DNA from 4 places in the Streptosporangium sp. G12 genome. Region 3 is predicted to be linked to each of the others. Evidence: riboswitches for the same ligand, from Rfam matches in the RefSeq annotation. Region 3 holds a riboswitch; each other region holds the start of a gene.

Region 1 (4,076 bases), on a different contig from region 3:
GACGGTCCAGGTGTTGCGGATCGCGGCCCGGTAGCGCTCGTAGAACTCGGGGTAGCGCATCGGCCGCAGGGTGAGATCCATGCCGGGGTCGAGCAACATCGGGTGAATGCCTTTCTGGGGGCTTTCGGGGAGCCGGGGCGGCTACTGGCAGGCGTCGCAGTACTCGGGGTTCTCCAGGGAGCAGGCGACGGCTTCGGGGTCGGGCGCCGCCCGCTCCACCGGCGCCGCCACGGTGGCCTGCGCGATCCTGGTGGCCGGGCGCGAGCGCAGGTAGTAGGTGGTCTTGAGGCCCGACTTCCACGCGTAGGCGTACATCGAGGAGAGCTTGCCGATGGTCGGCGTGGCCATGAAGAGGTTCAGCGACTGCGACTGGTCGATGTACGGGGTGCGCGCGGCGGCCAGGTCGATCAGCGCCTTCTGCGGCAGCTCCCAGGCCGTCCGGTAGAGCGCCTTCAGGTCGGCGGGGATCTCCGGGATGTCCTGGACGGAGCCGTCGGCGCGCTTGATCGCGTCGCGGATCAGCGGGGTCCACAGGCCGCGGGCCTGGAGGTCGCGGACGAGATAGCGGTTGACCTGGAGGAACTCCCCCGAGAGGGTCTCGCGCTTGAAGACGTTGGAGACCTGCGGCTCGATGCACTCGTAGCAGCCCGCGATGGAGGCGATCGTGGCCGTCGGCGCGATCGCGATCATCAGCGAGTTGCGCAGGCCGGTCCCGGCGATCCGCTCCCTGAGCTCGGCCCACTCCGCGGACCCCGCCGCCTCGTAGTGGTCGGGGTGGAGCACCCCGGCGGCGGCCCTGGTCTCCTCGTACGACGGGTGACGGCCCCGCTCCACGGCCAGGTCGGAGGAGGTCCGGTAGGCGGCGAGCGCGATCTCCTCGGAGATCCTGGTGGACAGCTCCAGGGCGCGCGGCGAGTCGAACGGCAGCCGCAGCGTGAACAGCACGTCGGCCAGGCCCATCACGCCGAGCCCGATCGGGCGCCACTTCCGGTTGGCCGCCTCCGCCTCGGGGGTCGGGTAGAAGCCCAGGTCGATGGTGCGGTCGAGGAACCGCACGGCGGTACGGACGGTCGCGCGCAGCCGCGCCCAGTCGACGGCCTCCCCGGCGTCCGCCGACAGGTGGGCGGCGAGGTTGATCGAGCCGAGGTTGCAGACGGCGGTCTCCGCGTCGCCGGTGACCTCGAGGATCTCGGTGCAGAGGTTCGACAGGTGGATGACGTTCTGGGGCCTGGCCGTCTGGTTGGAGGTCCGGTTGGCGGCGTCCTTGAAGGTCATCCAGCCGTTGCCGGTCTGGGCGAGCGTGCGCATCATCCGCCCGTACAGGGTGCGGGCGGGGATCTGCCGGGTGAAGCGGCCCTCGGCCTCGGCGGCCCGGTAGGCGTCGTCGAACGCGGCGCCGTACAGGTCGGTGAGGTGCGGGACCTCCTTGGGATCGAACAGCGACCAGACGCCGTCGGCCTCGACCCGGCGCATGAACTCGTCGGGGATCCAGTTGGCCAGGTTCAGGTTGTGCGTGCGGCGGGCCTCCTCGCCGGTGTTGTCGCGCAGTTCCAGGAACTCCTCGACGTCGGCGTGCCAGGGCTCCAAGTAGACGCAGGCCGCGCCCTTGCGCCGGCCGCCCTGGTTGACCGCGGCCACGCTGGAGTCGAGCGTGCGCAGCCAGGGCACGATGCCGTTGGAGTGACCGTTGGTGCCGCGGATCAGCGAGCCCCGCGAGCGGACCCTGGTCCAGGCGATCCCGATGCCCCCCGCGTACTTCGACAGCCGCGCGACCTGCCCGTAGCGCTCGTAGATGGACTCCAGCTCGTCGCGGGGCGAGTCGAGCAGGAAGCACGAGGAGAGCTGGGGCCTGCGGGAGCCGGAGTTGAACAGCGTGGGCGAGCTGGGCAGGTAGGACAGGGTGGCCATGAGCGCGTACAGCTCGGCGGCCTCCTCGACGGTCTCGGACAGGCCGCAGGCCACCCGGAGGAAGAAGTGCTGCGGGCGCTCCAGGACCTTGCGGGTCCTCGGGTGGCGCAGCAGGTAGCGGTCGTAGACGGTACGCAGCCCGAAGTACTCGAACCTGGCGTCGGCCTCCGGATCGGCCAGCGCGTCCAGGACCCCGGCGTGGGCGGCCACGAACTCCGCGAGCCCGTCCTGGATCAACCCCGCCTCGTGGGTCGCGGCGATGGACTCGGAGAAGTCGCGGACGCCGTGCTCGGCGGCCTCGTCGGCGATCAGCTCGGCCAGCATCGCGGCGGCGACCCTGGAGTTCTCGGGATCGGTGATCACCCGGGCGGCCGCCTCGTCGATGGCCAGCCTGCGGTCGTCCGACGCGGTCCCCGCCGCGGTCTCCGCCAATGCCTGTGTCACGTAGTGCCCCTCGCTCGATCGGACTTCCCCGTACGGCTCCGCCGGATGGGCACGCGTCCGCGAGCGATCCCGGGCACGCCGGATCGCCTCGTTCCGCGGACCCTCCCACGAGGCCCTGGACGTTCACGTCACCGGCAGGTCTTCGGACTCACGGGCGCACCGCACACACCTACCGGCCGTCGCTTCCCAGGCATGGTTCACCCAGTGCTCGATAACGGCTTTCGTTCCCGTTCACCGCTGCGGGGCAGTCCCGGAATCTCACCGGGTTCCCTCTTGCCTCGCCCCTCGCGGGGCGAACCAGCAACGAGCAGGATCCTACATCTAGGGGCGCCGGACGCAACTACCCCAACAGGTTGTGTCGGAGGACTTCAACAGTCCGAGCTCGTGAAGCACGCCGCGAGTGCGGCCCGTCTCGGTGGAGAGCCACTGGCGGAACTCGTCGCCGCTGAGGTAGACCCGGCTCCAGCCGTGGGACGCGCACAGGGCACGCCAGCGCGGCGCGGCGTCGATCCTGTCACACAGGGCGATCGCGGCGTCCCGGTCCCCCGGGCTCATGCCCTTGGGACCCAGCAGGCCGCACCAGTCGCTGTACTCCAGGCGGACGTCGACCTCCATGAGCGTCGGCGCGTCGATCCCGTCGATCCGGCCGCCGGAGGAGACCACCAGGGGCCGCAGGCGGCCCGCGGCGATCTCGGGCCGCAGGGCGCGCGCCGATCCCAGCAGGGCCGCCACCCGGCCGACGTGGAGCGCCTCGGCGGCGTCCTCGGGGGCGAGGTATCCGGCGTACTCCAGCAGCCGGATGTCCACCCCCAGGCACTTGCCGATCATGCCGTAGAGCACGTGGTCGGAGCCGCCCTCCGACCGTCCGCCGACCGTCAGCCCCGCCGGGTCGTGCCGCAGCCGCGCGACGAAGTCCTCGAAGGTGCGCAGGCGGGAGCCGGAGGAGACCACCAGGACCGCCCAGTCGCCGACCAGGCGGGCGATGGGAGTGGCGGCGTTCACCACGGCCGTGGTGTTGGCGATCTCCGCGGCGGCCACCATCGGCATCGCGGTGACGAGCAGCCTGCCCTCGCGCGCGAAGGGTCCGCGGAAGGCGCCGAACGCGTCGCGCGGGGCGGAGCCCAGGGCTCCCGCCCGCTCGACGGCCATGGCGGTGCGCGCCAGTCCCGACTGGACCAGGACGGTCGCCAGCCTGCCCGCGATCCTGTCCCAGCCGTGGCCGTCGGCGGTCGGCTCGAGAAGGAACAGGCGCTTCACCGCCGGATCGGCGCCGCCGTCCGCACCGCACCCCGCGGCGACCACGGCCCCCGCCGCCAGTGCGAAAAACCCCCTACGGCGCATAAGCGCCCCTTCCCCCAAGAACCCCCTATACCATAGGTTACTTTCCCCTCACTTTCTGTGATGAAGTGGGGTATGCCGGAACTTCCGGTGATCCACGTTCGGGCACGGATCACCGGAAAACACTGGAAATCCGGATATCGAAGACGACCGTCTCGCGAGGGCTCAGGAAAACGCACCCCCGCCCCCGGCAGGCCGGGGACGGGGGTGCGAAGGCAGAGAGGTAGAAGAGAGGTGGAGAGGGTCTCACTCCACCGTGACGCTCTTGGCCAGGTTCCTGGGCTTGTCGACGTCCCTGCCCAGCGCCACGGCGGCGTGGTAGGCGAAGAGCTGGAGCGGGATCGACAGCAGGATCGGGTCCAGCTCGGTCTCGTTCTTGGGCACCA
Region 2 (4,076 bases), on a different contig from region 3:
GACGAGAACGACAAGGCCGCCGGCGACCTGCTGATGGGCCCCCAGCAGGGCAAGCTACTGGCCCTGCTCGGCTCCGACGCACCCCAGCTCGCCGACGGCAACGCCGCCCTGGACCAGCTCATCGCCGACCACGGCGACCACCCCTTGGCGGTGTACGCGCGGATGGTCAAGGGCGCCAACGCCGGACGCCACTTCCTCACCCTCACCGAGGGCGGTGTCGAAGTCCGTCCCGCCGACACCGACACCAGCATCGAACAGCTCGGTGCGGTCGTGGAGACCACCCTGGACTCCGGCACCGACGCCGGCGTCGACAACATCACCCTGAACGAGACCATGCGCCGCCTTGCCCGCGCCCACGCCCGCGCCGGTGACCTCAAGCAGGCCGACACCGTCCTGGGCCAGCTCGTGGACACCTTCGCCGACAAGAACGTCCCGGCCCCCGTCCTGGCCACCATCACCGAGCAAGCCGAAGCCACCCGCACCCAGCTCCATGACCAGCCCTGACGATCAAACCTGAGGGCCCCGCACAGTGCGCCCCCGCCCCCTCACACGAGGGGGCGGGGGTGCCGCAGGATCACGACGGGCCACCGCAGCCCACCCCGAGCCGTCGAAGAATCGAACATCAGGCACGACGAGCCGGACGCCCGCACGCTGACACTCTCATGGCAGTTAGCAATAGTGTCAGCGGGCTGCGACATCAGATGTCAGTGACCGCGTCACGAGAGCGTCAGCGGTCGCGACACGAAAGTGTCAGTAAGTCACGCAGCTCCGCATAGGCGGTGACACGTGCGGTGAGGATCACGACGAGGCTCACTGCGTTGGTTCCTTTCCGTTTGGCGAGTCGGTGGGCCGGATCATCGGGGGGTTCAGAACGTCGCGAGGGCCGGCTTTGAACAGCCGAGCCGGTCGTCCGGTCGCGGCCTTCCGTGCCGAACCGGCAGAGACGATGAAGCCCTCGGTCTTCTGGACCTTGCGGTAGAAGTTGCGGGGGTCGAGTGGCATCCCCCATACCGCCTCGTACACGTCCTGGAGATCGGTGATCGTGAAGGTCGGCCTGCAGAAGGCTGTGGCGAGTGCGGAATGCTCAAGCTTGACGCGGGCGCGCTCGACGCCGTCCGCGACGATGTGCCGGTGGTCGAAAGCGAGCTTCAACGCTCCGGAAAGCACCCGGTCGGTGGATTGCCAGCCTGCGCGGGCGGCGTCGGTCCCGGCGATCGGCTCGGGCAGCCGAGGGGCGATGGCCAGATAGGCAACGCTCACCACCCGGCCGCGAGGGTCACGGCCAGGGTCGTCATAGACGCCGAGTTGCTCAAGGCGGAGTGTCTCGACATCCAGGTCGGCCTCCTCCGCCAGCTCCCGGTGAGCCGCCTCGATGAGGCTCTCTCCCGAATGCTGAAGGAAGCCGCCTGGCAGAGCTTGGGCACTCTTGCACGGCTCGATGCCACGCTCGACGAGGAGCACGTGCAGGCGCGATTCGCGCAAGGTAAGGATCACCAGGTCAACGGCGAGCAGGACGGCTGGTGGCTCCCATCGGTCATCGCTCATGGAGGCGACATTAGATTTCTGTCACTTTGACAGAAAGTAGCGCAATGGTTAGTTCTAGACAGCCACGGTCCGCTGAGGGTTACTTCACGCTGATGGGGATGAGCGCGCGGCCGGGTGATCGAAGGTGATCCCTGCCTCATCGATCCGCTGGGTGGCGTCCCGGTCCGGTGGGGGTGGGGGCGGGTTATGCTCGTGGCGCGGTTGGTTCTCCCGGTGCCGTGTTGGTGTCGGGAGTCGTAAGAGGGAACCCGGTGTGATTCCGGGACTGCCCCGCAGCGGTGAGTGGGAACGAACGCCGTCATCGGCACTGGGTGCGTGTCATCTGGGAAGCGACGGTCAGTAGGAGTGTGTGTGATGCCCGCGAGTCCGAAGACCTGCCAGCCGCTCGTGCGCCGTCCGGTGTGCGGTGATCCGTGGTCTCGTGGGAGGGCCTGGGATGGGTTTTTCCTGGGTGTTCCTTCCGTGTGGCCGTGGGTCGGCATGGCATGAGCCGAGGGAAGGACGCCATGAGCAAGGTCACCACGACCGTTTTGGGTTATCCCCGTATCGGGGGCCGTCGCGAGGTGAAGCGGGCGACGGAGGATCACTGGGCCGGGCGGGTCGACGCCGCCGGCTTGCAGGAGACGGCCGCCGGGTTGCGGCAAGGAGTGTGGCGGGAGCTGTCGGAGGCGGGGCTGGACGCGGTGCCGTCCAACACCTTCTCCTTGTATGACCACGTGCTGGACACCACCGTCATGGTGGGCGCGGTGCCCGAGCGGTTTTCCGGGGCCGCGGACCCGTACTTCGCGATGGCCCGCGGCGCCGAGGGGGTCGCACCGCTGGAGATGACCAAGTGGTTCGACACCAACTACCACTACCTGGTTCCGGAAGTGGGCCCCGAGACCCGGTTCCGGCTCGACTGGAGCAAGCCGCTGGCCGAGTACGCCGAAGCGCGGCGGCTGGGCGTCGAGACCCGGCCGGTGCTGGTCGGGCCGCTGTCGTTCCTGCTGCTGGCCAAGTCCACCGAGCCCGGCTTCGCGCCGTTGCGGCTGCTGGACGGCCTGCTGGAGACCTACGCCGAGCTGCTGGAGCGGATGGCCGCGGCGGGGGTGGCCGAGGTGCAGCTGGACGAGCCGGTACTGGCCGCCGACCATACGGAGGAGGAGCTGGCCGCGCTGCGCCGGGCCTACGCGCGGCTGGGGGAGCTCAGCAGCCGCCCCCGGCTGCTGGTGGCCACCTACTTCGGCGAGATCGGGCCCGCACTGGAGATCCTGGCCCGCAGCCGGGTCGAGGCCGTCGGCCTGGACTTCGTCTCGGCGCCCGGCAACCTGGAGGCGCTGGCCGCCGCCGGTGGGCTGCCCGGCAAGACCCTCGTCGCCGGGGTCGTCGACGGCCGCAACGTCTGGCGTACCGACATCGCGAAGGCGCTGGCGACCTGCGCCGCGCTGCTCGGCCTGAGCGACCGGCTGGTGGTGAGCACCTCCTGCTCGCTGCTGCACGTCCCGCTCGACCTGGACGCCGAGACCTCGCTGGACCCGCGGCTGCGCGAGCGGCTGGCCTTCGCCAGGCAGAAGGTCGACGAGGTCGTACGGATCGGCCGGGCGCTGAACGGCGAGGAGGTCGTCGCGGGGGAGAGGACCGTCGAGCGGTTCCTCAACCCCCGGGTGCGAGCCAGGCTGGATGCCCTGGGCGAGGGCAGCCCGCGCGCCCCGCACGCCGAGCGGCTCGCCGTGCAGAACGCCGACCTGGGCCTGCCGCCGCTGGCCACCACCACCATCGGCTCCTTCCCACAGACCGGCGAGGTGCGCCAGGCCCGCGCCGCCATGCGCTCGGGCGACATCGACAGGGCCGGGTACGAGCGCAGGATGGAGGCCGAGATCGACCGCGTCATCGCGCTGCAGGAGGACATCGGCCTGGACGTGCTGGTGCACGGCGAGCCCGAGCGCAACGACATGGTCCAGTACTTCGCCGAGATGCTGGAGGGCTACGCCGCCACCGAGCACGGCTGGGTGCAGTCGTACGGCAGCCGCTACGTCCGCCCGCCGATCCTGTTCGGCGACGTCTCCCGTCCCGAGCCGATGACGGTGCGCTGGGCCTCCTACGCGCAGTCGCGGACGAAGAAGCCGGTCAAGGGCATGCTCACCGGCCCGGTGACCATGCTGGCCTGGTCGTTCGTCCGCGACGACCAGCCACTGGGCGAGACCGCCAGGCAGGTGGCGCTGGCGTTGCGCGACGAGATCCGCGATCTTGAGGCGGCGGGCATCAGGATCATCCAGGTCGACGAGCCCGCGCTGCGGGAGCTGCTGCCGCTGCGGCGGGCCGACCACGAGGCATACCTGGAGTGGGCGGTCGCCGCGTTCCGGCTGGCCACCAGCGGGGTGGCCGACAGCACGCAGATCCACACCCACATGTGCTATTCGGAGTTCGGGGAGATCATCGGCGCGATCGGCGACCTGGACGCCGACGTGACCAGCGTCGAGGCGGCCCGCTCCCGGATGGAACTCCTGGACGACCTGCGCGCCTTCGGCTACGCGCGCGGCATCGGGCCCGGC
Region 3 (4,076 bases):
CGACAGCCCGACCGAGCGCGGCCAGTCACCGGTGTCGGCGCGGTAGCGCTCCAGCAGGGAGTCGGCCATCGCCTGGCCGGTCTCCCACGCCAGCCTGCTCGGCACCGCCTTGGGATCGACCGAGTAGAAGTTGCGGCCGGTGGGGAGCACGTTGATCAGCCCGCGCAGCGGCGACCCGCTCGGCCCGGCCGGGACGTAACCGCCGTCGAGGGCGTGCAGGATCGCGTCGATCTCGTCGGTGGTACGCGCCAGCCGGGGCACGACCTCGACGGCGGCGAACCGCAGGATCCTCTCCACCGTCCCGGGATCCGCTCCGCGCGCGACGGCCGCTCCCCCGGCGCCGGGCGCGCCGCTCCGGCCGGTCGCGTCGTGCGTGCCGGTCGAACCGGCGCCTCCTGCCGGGGCGTCCGCCCGGCCCAGGACCTCGGCGGTCACCTCCCCCGCCGCCGACGGGTCCCAGCCGCGGTGCTCCATGGCCTCGACCAGGGCGCGGGCCAGGGTCTCGGCCTCGTCGACGCCGATCCGTCCGGCGCTGCCGTCCTCGGCCAGGCCGAGGGCCTCGCGCAGCCCGACGAGCGCCTCGCCGCCCGCCCACATCTGCCGGGCGCGGAGCATGGCCAGCACCAGGTCGACGCGCGGCCGCCCCTCGGGGGCGGCCCCGAGCACGTGCAGGCCGTCGCGGATCTGGACGTCCTTGACCTCGCACAGCCAGCCGTCGATGTGCAGCAGGAAGTCGTCGAACTCGGCGTCGTGCGGGCGGTCGGCGACGCCGAGGTCGTGGTCGAGCCTGGCGGCCTGGATCAGCGTCCAGATCTGGGCGCGGATCGCGGGCAGCTTGGCCGGGTCCATCGCCGCGATGGAGGCGTGCTCGTCGAGGAGCTGCTCCAGCCTGGCCATGTCCCCGTAGCTGTCGGCGCGGGCCATCGGCGGGACGAGGTGGTCGACCAGGGTGGCGTGCGCGCGGCGCTTGGCCTGGGTGCCCTCGCCGGGGTCGTTGACGAGGAACGGGTAGATGAGCGGCAGGTCGCCGAGCGCGGCGTCCGGGCCGCAGGAGGCCGACAGGCCCGCCGACTTGCCGGGCAGCCACTCCAGGTTGCCGTGCTTGCCCACGTGGACCACGGCGTGCGCGCCGAAGCCGTCGGCCAGCCAGCGGTAGGCGGCCAGGTAGTGGTGGCTGGGCGGCAGGTCGGGGTCGTGGTAGATCGCGATGGGGTTCTCGCCGAAGCCGCGCGGCGGCTGCACCATGACCACCACGTTGCCGGAGCGCAGCGCGGCCAGCACGATCTCGCCCTCCGGGTCGCGCGACCTGTCCACGAACAGCTCGCCGGGCGCCGGGCCCCAGTGTTCCTCCATCCGGGCGCGCAGGTCCGCCGGGAGGGTGGCGTACCACTCGGCGTACCGGCTCGCCGCGATGCGCACCGGGTTTCCGGCGAGCTGCTCCTCGGTGAGCCAGTCCTGGTCCTGCCCGCCCGCGGCGATCAGCGCGTGGATGAGCGCGTCGCCGTCCTGCCCGGTCACCCCGGGCAGCTCGTCCTCGGCGCCGATGTCGTAACCGCGCCGCGCGAGCGCGGCCAGCAGCCGCACCAGGCTGGCCGGGGTGTCCAGGCCGACGGCGTTGCCGATGCGGGCGTGCTTGGTGGGGTAGGCCGACAGCATCAGCACCAGCCGCCGCTCGGCGGGCGGGATGTGCCGCAGCGCGGCGTGGCGCACCGCGATGCCCGCCACCCGCGAGGCCCGCTCGGGGTCGGCCACGTAGACGGTGAGCCCGTCCTCGTCGATCTCCTTGAAGGAGAACGGCACCGTGATGATCCGCCCGTCGAACTCGGGGATCGCGACCTGGGTGGCGGCGTCCAGCGGGGACAGGCCGTCGTCGTTCTCCTCCCAGGAGGCCCGGCTGCTCGTCAGGCACAGGCCCTGCAGGATCGGCACGTCCAGCTCGGCGAGCGCGCCGACGTCCCAGGCCTCGTCGTCCCCGCCCGCCGACGCGGTCGCCGGGCGGGTCCCGCCCGCGGCGAGCACGGTCACCACCAGGGCGTCCACCGCGCGCAGGACCTCCACCAGGCCGGGCTCGGCGGTGCGCAGGGAGGCGCAGTACACCGGCAGCGCCCGCGCGCCCGCGTCCTCGATCGCCGAGCAGAGCGCCTCGACGAAGGCCGTGTTGCCGGCCACGTGGTGGGCCCGGTAGTAGAGCACTCCGACGACGGGACCGTCCTGGTCGCGCGCCTCGCGCTCCAGCGTCCCCCAGGTGGGGGTGGGCTCGGGCGCGGCGAACCCGTGGCCGGTGAGCAGCAGCGTGTCGGACAGGAAACGGTGCAGCTCGGTCAGGTTGGCCGGGCCGCCGTGGGCGAGGTAGGCGTGCGCCTCGGCGCAGACCCCACCGGGCACCGTGGACAGCTCCATCAGCTCGGCGTCGGGCGCCTGCTCGCCACCGAGCACGACGACGGGCCGGGGGCCGGCGAGCAGGGCGTCCAGCCCCTCCTCCCAGGCGCGGCGCCCGCCCAGCAGGCGTACCACGACCAGGTCGGCGCCCTCCAGCAACGGCGGGAGGTCTGCGGCGGCGAGCCGGGCGGGGTTGCCGAGCCGGTAGCCGGCGCCGCTCGCGCGAGCGCTCAGCAGGTCGGTGTCGGAGGTCGAGAGCAGGAGGATCACGCGCCACACTCCGGGAGAGGAAGGGCGGTACGGCCCAGGGGCGCCACGGCGTGGCGGGGGAACGGCGCCACGATGTGGCGGGGGAACCGTGAGAAGCGCGCGGTGTGGCGGGGGAACGGCGATGCCACGGTGTCGCGGGGGAACGGCGAAGAGCGCACGGAGCTTCCTCCCTCGGGGTCCTCGCCCCGGGTCGTCGTCGGCCGCGACGGCTGGAGTCTCCTGGCTCCCGGATCGGTGCTCACCCCGGCCTTCCCGCCCGTCGTCGGACAGTGGCCCGGGTGGGGTTCGCTCCCCGGTTACAGTGGCGGGACCGCGCCGGATTCACACCGGCTTCCTCCCTTTGCCGTCGCCACCGATGACACTACGGCAGTCCGGTTCGTTGCAAGAAACTGGCGTTAGCATCCTTCGAGTGTCCATTGCCGACTTTTCCGGACGATCGCGACTCGACGCATGTCCCGGTGCGCTTCAGGTCCATGCCGCCGCGGACGGCGGCCTGGCCCGCGTCCGCGTGCCCGGAGGCCGTCTCACCCCCTTCCAGCTGCGCGAACTCGCCGAGGCCGCCGCGGCGTACGGCGGCGGCGTCATCGAGCTGACCTCCCGCGCGAACGTCCAGGTGCGCGGCCTCGGCCCGGAGGATCCGGACAGCGGTACGGGGGACGGGTTCGCCACGCGGATGGCGAGGGCGGGCCTGCTGCCCTCGGCGACGCACGAGCGGATCCGCAACATCCTCGCCTCCCCGCTGACCGGACTGGACGGACCCACCGAGCCGAGCGGGCCGGCCGGGCCGAGCGGGCCGAACAGATCGAGCGGTGCGGACACTCCAGACAGCACGGGTATCTCGGATCGTCCGCACTATCCGCGCGGCGGCGGCATCGCCGACGTCACACCGCTGATCGGCGAGCTGGACCGGCGGTTGTGCGCCCGCCCCGCCCTCGCCGCCCTGCCGGGGCGGTTCATGTTCGCCCTCGACGACGGCCGGGGGGACGTGGCCGGTCTGGGCGCGGACGCCGGGATCCTGCTCACGGGGCCGGACGAGGCCGCGCTGATCCTCGCCGGGACCGACACCGGCCTGCGCGTCCCGCCGGCCGGAGCCGTGACCGCCCTGCTCGCCGCCGCCGAGGCGTTCCTCGACGAGCTGGCCACCCGGGACGTCACCGCCTGGCGGATCGCCGAACTCCCCGGCGGTCCCTCCCTGATCGCCGCCCGCGTGCGAACCGCCCTCGGGGTTCCCGGCACGACACCCTTCGACCCGGTGAGACCGCGGGTCGTGACCCTCGGGCCGGTCGGGGTCCTCGGGAGCACGGACGGGACGAGGAGCGGAACCGGCGCCGGAGGAGGGACGGATCCCGCGAGCGGCACCGGAGACGGGGACGCGCGGGTCGCGCTCGGGGTGGCGATCCCGCTGGGGCGGCTGACCTCCGCGCTGG
Region 4 (4,076 bases), on a different contig from region 3:
CCTCCTCGGGGTTCATCGTCCCGACCAGCAGGAACCGGGCGGCGTGCCGTACCGACACCCCCTCGCGCTCGACGTAGCAGGTGCCGAGGGCGGCGGCGTCGAGCAGCAGGTCCACCAGGTGGTCGTGCAGGAGGTTGACCTCGTCGACGTACAGGACGCCCCGGTGGGCGCTCGCCAGGAGGCCGGGTTCGAAGGTTTTCACGCCCTCGGTGAGGGCTCGCTCGATGTCGAGGGAGCCGACGAGGCGGTCCTCGGAGGCGCCGACGGGCAGTTCGACGAGGCGGGCGGGCCGCGCTCCACCGGGCCGCACGGTGCCGGACCGGGTTCCGCCGGGCTGAACGGTGGCGGGCGGGGTGGGCCGGTCGCCCGGTTCGGTACGGCCATCGTGCGGCCCGTCCGGGCAGCCGGGGTCGGGGGCGGCGGGGTCGCAGGAGAAGCGGCAGCCGGTCACCACCTCGACGGGCGGCAGGAGCGCGGCCAGCGCCCGCACGACCGTGGACTTGGCGGTGCCCTTCTCCCCCCTGACCAGCACTCCCCCGACGCGGGGGGAGACCGCGTTGAGGATCAGCGCGAGTTTCAGGTCCTCCAGCCCCACGATCGCGGTGAAGGGATAGCGGGAGTCACGCACCTTCGGGTTCTCCTGTCCGTCTCGTCGAATCAAAGGGTCGCCGGGCGCTCTGACCGTCATGGGAGGTAGCTGAGCCGCCAGCGCCCGCCGCGCCCGGTGAGCGTCACGCGGGCCAGCGGCGCGACGTCGACGCGCCAGAAGGCCTGGGCGGGGGCGCCGAGGGCGTGGACGACCGCGGCGCGGATGACCGCCGGGTGGGTGACCGCGACGGCCCTGCCGGGGGCGCGGACGGCGAGCCAGCCGGACACCCTGGCCAGGAGCGCGGTGACCGGCTCCCCGCCGTGCGGCGCCGCGCCGGGGTCGCCGAGCCAGGAGGCGAGCGCCTCGGGTTCCGCGGCCTCGACCTCGCCGAGCGTCATCCCGCTCCAGCGGCCGTAGTCGCAGTCGGCCAGCAGCGGGTCGTGCTCGGCCCGCAGGCCGAGCGCCGCCGCCGTCTGGACGCAGCGCAGTTCGGCGGGGCAGGCCGCGGGACCCGGGCCGAGGTCCCGCGCCATCCCCTCGGCCCGGCGCAGGCCGCGTTCGTCGAGTGGTTCGTCACCCGGGAACGCGGCCCGTACCGTCGCCGAGGTGGAGGCGTGGCAGACCAGGAGCAGGCGGGTGACCCCCGAGGGGGTCGTCACACCGGGCCGCGCCTGCGGGCGGCGAAGGCGAACAGCGCGCCGACGCCGGCCCAGAAGACCACCTGGGTCCCCATGGAGGCGACCCGGAAGTCCCACAGGAGGTCGGCGGGGAAGCCCCGGGGCACCTCCGAGATCTTCGGCATGAGGATCCAGGCCGCGACGACGGGGACCAGGAAGGTGGCACCCGCCGACAGCCAGCGCACCCACGGTTCGCTCCGCGAGGCGTAGCGGTGGGCGGCGGTGCCGGCGGCGACCGCGAGGATCCCGATGACCACCGCGACCAGGTAGAGCACGGTGCGCCGGCCGATGGTCTCCGGGTCACCGACGGCCGGCGGGTTGGCGGGATATTTCATGAACGGGATGAGGACGATGGCGATGAACGCCGCGGCTGCGAGGGTGACCGCGAGCACCGGCTCCGATCGGGGTCCCGCCCGGCCGCGTACGGCCGCGTAGACGAGGGAGAACAGGCCCCCGACCGCCAGGCCGTACAGGCCGAGGGCGAGGAAGAGCCCGAAGCGCTGCCCGCCCCTGCTGACCAGGGCCTCCTCGTCGTGGGAGTGGGCCGCTGCCCCGGTGTCGTCGTGTGATCCGGCCGGGGAGGCGGCCGCGGCCGCCTCCTCCAGCGCGATGGCCTGGTCGATGCGCGGTTCGCCGACGGTGTAGGCGAAGACGGCCGCGAGCAGCCCTGCGAGCAGTCCGACGACGAGGCCCCGGACGATGAGTTTGGTGATCACCTGTGGCTCAGTGGCACGGCACGCCGAGCAGGTGACGCCCGTCGTGCATGAGTTCGTGCAGGTAGTTCCCCGCCTGTGAGATCGCTCCCTGGTCGAAGGTGACCAGGTAGGCGAGGAGCAGCAGCACCGGTACGGCGAGCAGCCAGCGGGTGAGCGAGGGCCATGGGATGGGCTGGGTGTGCGGTGCCGAGATCTGGCTCACGGCCACCTCCTCCGGGATTGACGCGTCCCTTTTCGTAGGTCGGTGGCGGCCGAGTGTGACCTGGCTTCCGGCTTCTGAGAGCCGGTTACAGTGGCGCGACCGCACCGGAGTTTCACCGGATTTCCCTCGCACCGCCACAAAACACCCGGAACGTATCCCGGTTCTCCGTCCCCCGTCAATCCGGGTGTCCGGTTTGACGGGCTCGGGCCGTCACGGGGTCCGGGCATGACGAGGGGGGAGGTGGCCAGGCCTGGCCACCTCCCCCCTCGCGGGAGTCACTGCTCGCCGGTCAGCGCCGTCACCAGCTCCGCGGCGGTACGGCAGCGGTCGAACAGCTCGCCCACGTGGGCCTTGGTGCCGCGCAGCGGCTCAAGGGTGGGGACGCGCTGCAGCGACTCACGGCCGGGGATGTCGAAGATGACCGAGTCCCAGGAGGCCGCGGCCACCGACTCGCTGTACTGGCTCAGGCAGCGGCCGCGGAAGTAGGCCCGGGTGTCGTTGGGCGGCACCTCGATGGCCCGCTGGACCTCTTCCTCGGTGACCAGGCGCTGCATGCGGCCCCGGGCGACCAGCCGGTTGTAGAGCCCCCGGTCGGGGCGGATGTCGGAGTACTGGAGGTCGACGAGCTGTAGGCGCGGGTGCGACCAGGGAAGGCCGTCACGGGTGCGGTAGCCCTCCAGGAGCTCCAGCTTGGCCACCCAGTCGAGCTCCCTGGACAGCTGCATCGGGTCCTCGGCCAGGCGGGTGAGGACCGACTCCCAGCGCTCCAGGATGTCCTTGGTGGGCTCGTCCAGGCCGTTGGCGCTGCGCTCCTCGGCGTACTTGCGGGCGAGCTCCAGGTATTCCATCTGCAACTGCACCGCGGTCAGCTTGCGGCCGTCGCGCATGGAGATCTCGTACTTGAGCGTGGGGTCGTGCGAGACCGCGCGCAGGGCCTGGACGGGGTTGTCCACGGCCAGGTCGCGGGTGAAGTAGTTGTCCTCGATCATGGCCAGGACGAGCGCGGTCGACCCCAGCTTCAGGTAGGTCGAGATCTCCGACATGTTGGCGTCGCCGATGATGACGTGCAGGCGGCGGTATTTCTCCGGGTCGGCGTGGGGCTCGTCCCGGGTGTTGATGATCGGCCTCTTGAGCGTCGTCTCCAGGCCCACCTCGACCTCGAAGAAGTCGGCCCGCTGGCTGATCTGGAAGCCCTCGCCCCGGGAGTCCTGGCCGATGCCGACCTTGCCCGCGCCGGTGACGACCTGCCGGGAGACGAAGAACGGCGTCAGGTGCCTGACGATGTCGGCGAACGAGGTGGCCCGGCGCATGAGGTAGTTCTCATGGCAGCCGTAGGAGGCGCCCTTGTTGTCGGTGTTGTTCTTGTAGAGCTGGATCGGGGCGTTGGCCGGCATCGCCGAGGCGCGGACCGCCGCGTCGTGCATCACCCGCTCGCCCGCCTTGTCCCAGATCACCGCCGCCCTGGGATTGGTGCACTCGGGCGTGGAGTATTCGGGGTGGGCGTGGTCGACGTACAGCCGGGCCCCGTTGGTGAGGATCACGTTCGCCAGGCCGAGGTCCTCGTCGGTCAGCTGGCTCTGGTCGGCCACCTCCCGCGCGAGGTCGAACCCCCGTGCGTCCCGCAGCGGGTTCTCCTCCTCGAAGTCCCATCGCGCGCGCCGAGCCCTCGCGGCCGAGGCCGCCAGATAGGCGTTCACGACCTGAGAGGAGGTCACCATCGCGTTGGCCCCCGGCTGTCCGGGCACGGAGATGCCGTACTCGGTCTCGATGCCCATCACCCGCCGTACCGTCATGCGCACCCTCTGTTCGTCAGGGACTGATTCTCTCCGTGGTATCTATTCCCGACCCTAGACCCTTCACTATGCCCGGTGGTCGGACAGTTATGGCACCGA

What was found. Region 3 has a riboswitch for cobalamin ahead of cobN (cobaltochelatase subunit CobN). Riboswitches for the same ligand answer to the same signal wherever they lie in the genome.
Region 1: linked by a shared signal. The riboswitch ahead of ACVCAG_RS06600 (ribonucleoside-diphosphate reductase subunit alpha) and the one ahead of cobN (cobaltochelatase subunit CobN) in region 3 are both predicted to bind cobalamin.
Region 2: linked by a shared signal. The riboswitch ahead of metE (5-methyltetrahydropteroyltriglutamate--homocysteine S-methyltransferase) and the one ahead of cobN (cobaltochelatase subunit CobN) in region 3 are both predicted to bind cobalamin.
Region 4: linked by a shared signal. The riboswitch ahead of ACVCAG_RS24070 (CbtB domain-containing protein) and the one ahead of cobN (cobaltochelatase subunit CobN) in region 3 are both predicted to bind cobalamin.

What each region holds. Positions count from the first base shown of each region.
Region 1 is NZ_JBRIQO010000003.1:328,586-332,661, reverse strand. Features, by position in the region: gene ACVCAG_RS06605 (ribonucleotide-diphosphate reductase subunit beta) at 1-99, opposite strand, end outside; gene ACVCAG_RS06600 (ribonucleoside-diphosphate reductase subunit alpha) at 142-2,352, opposite strand; cobalamin riboswitch at 2,469-2,669, opposite strand; gene ACVCAG_RS06595 (tripartite tricarboxylate transporter substrate-binding protein) at 2,674-3,693, opposite strand; gene glmS (glutamine--fructose-6-phosphate transaminase (isomerizing)) at 3,937-4,076, opposite strand, start outside.
Region 2 is NZ_JBRIQO010000027.1:108,986-113,061, reverse strand. Features, by position in the region: gene ACVCAG_RS35130 (hypothetical protein) at 1-504, shown strand, start outside; gene ACVCAG_RS35125 (NrtR DNA-binding winged helix domain-containing protein) at 811-1,545, opposite strand; cobalamin riboswitch at 1,731-1,941, shown strand; gene metE (5-methyltetrahydropteroyltriglutamate--homocysteine S-methyltransferase) at 2,052-4,076, shown strand, end outside.
Region 3 is NZ_JBRIQO010000006.1:147,422-151,497, reverse strand. Features, by position in the region: gene cobN (cobaltochelatase subunit CobN) at 1-2,649, opposite strand, end outside; cobalamin riboswitch at 2,840-3,012, opposite strand; gene ACVCAG_RS11465 (precorrin-3B synthase) at 3,059-4,076, shown strand, end outside.
Region 4 is NZ_JBRIQO010000016.1:29,769-33,844, forward strand. Features, by position in the region: gene ACVCAG_RS24055 (magnesium chelatase subunit D family protein) at 1-688, opposite strand, end outside; gene ACVCAG_RS24060 (histidine phosphatase family protein) at 685-1,248, opposite strand; gene ACVCAG_RS24065 (CbtA family protein) at 1,245-1,982, opposite strand; gene ACVCAG_RS24070 (CbtB domain-containing protein) at 1,990-2,184, opposite strand; adenosylcobalamin (AdoCbl) riboswitch at 2,202-2,335, opposite strand; gene dop (depupylase/deamidase Dop) at 2,460-3,977, opposite strand; gene ACVCAG_RS24080 (acyltransferase family protein) at 4,065-4,076, opposite strand, start outside.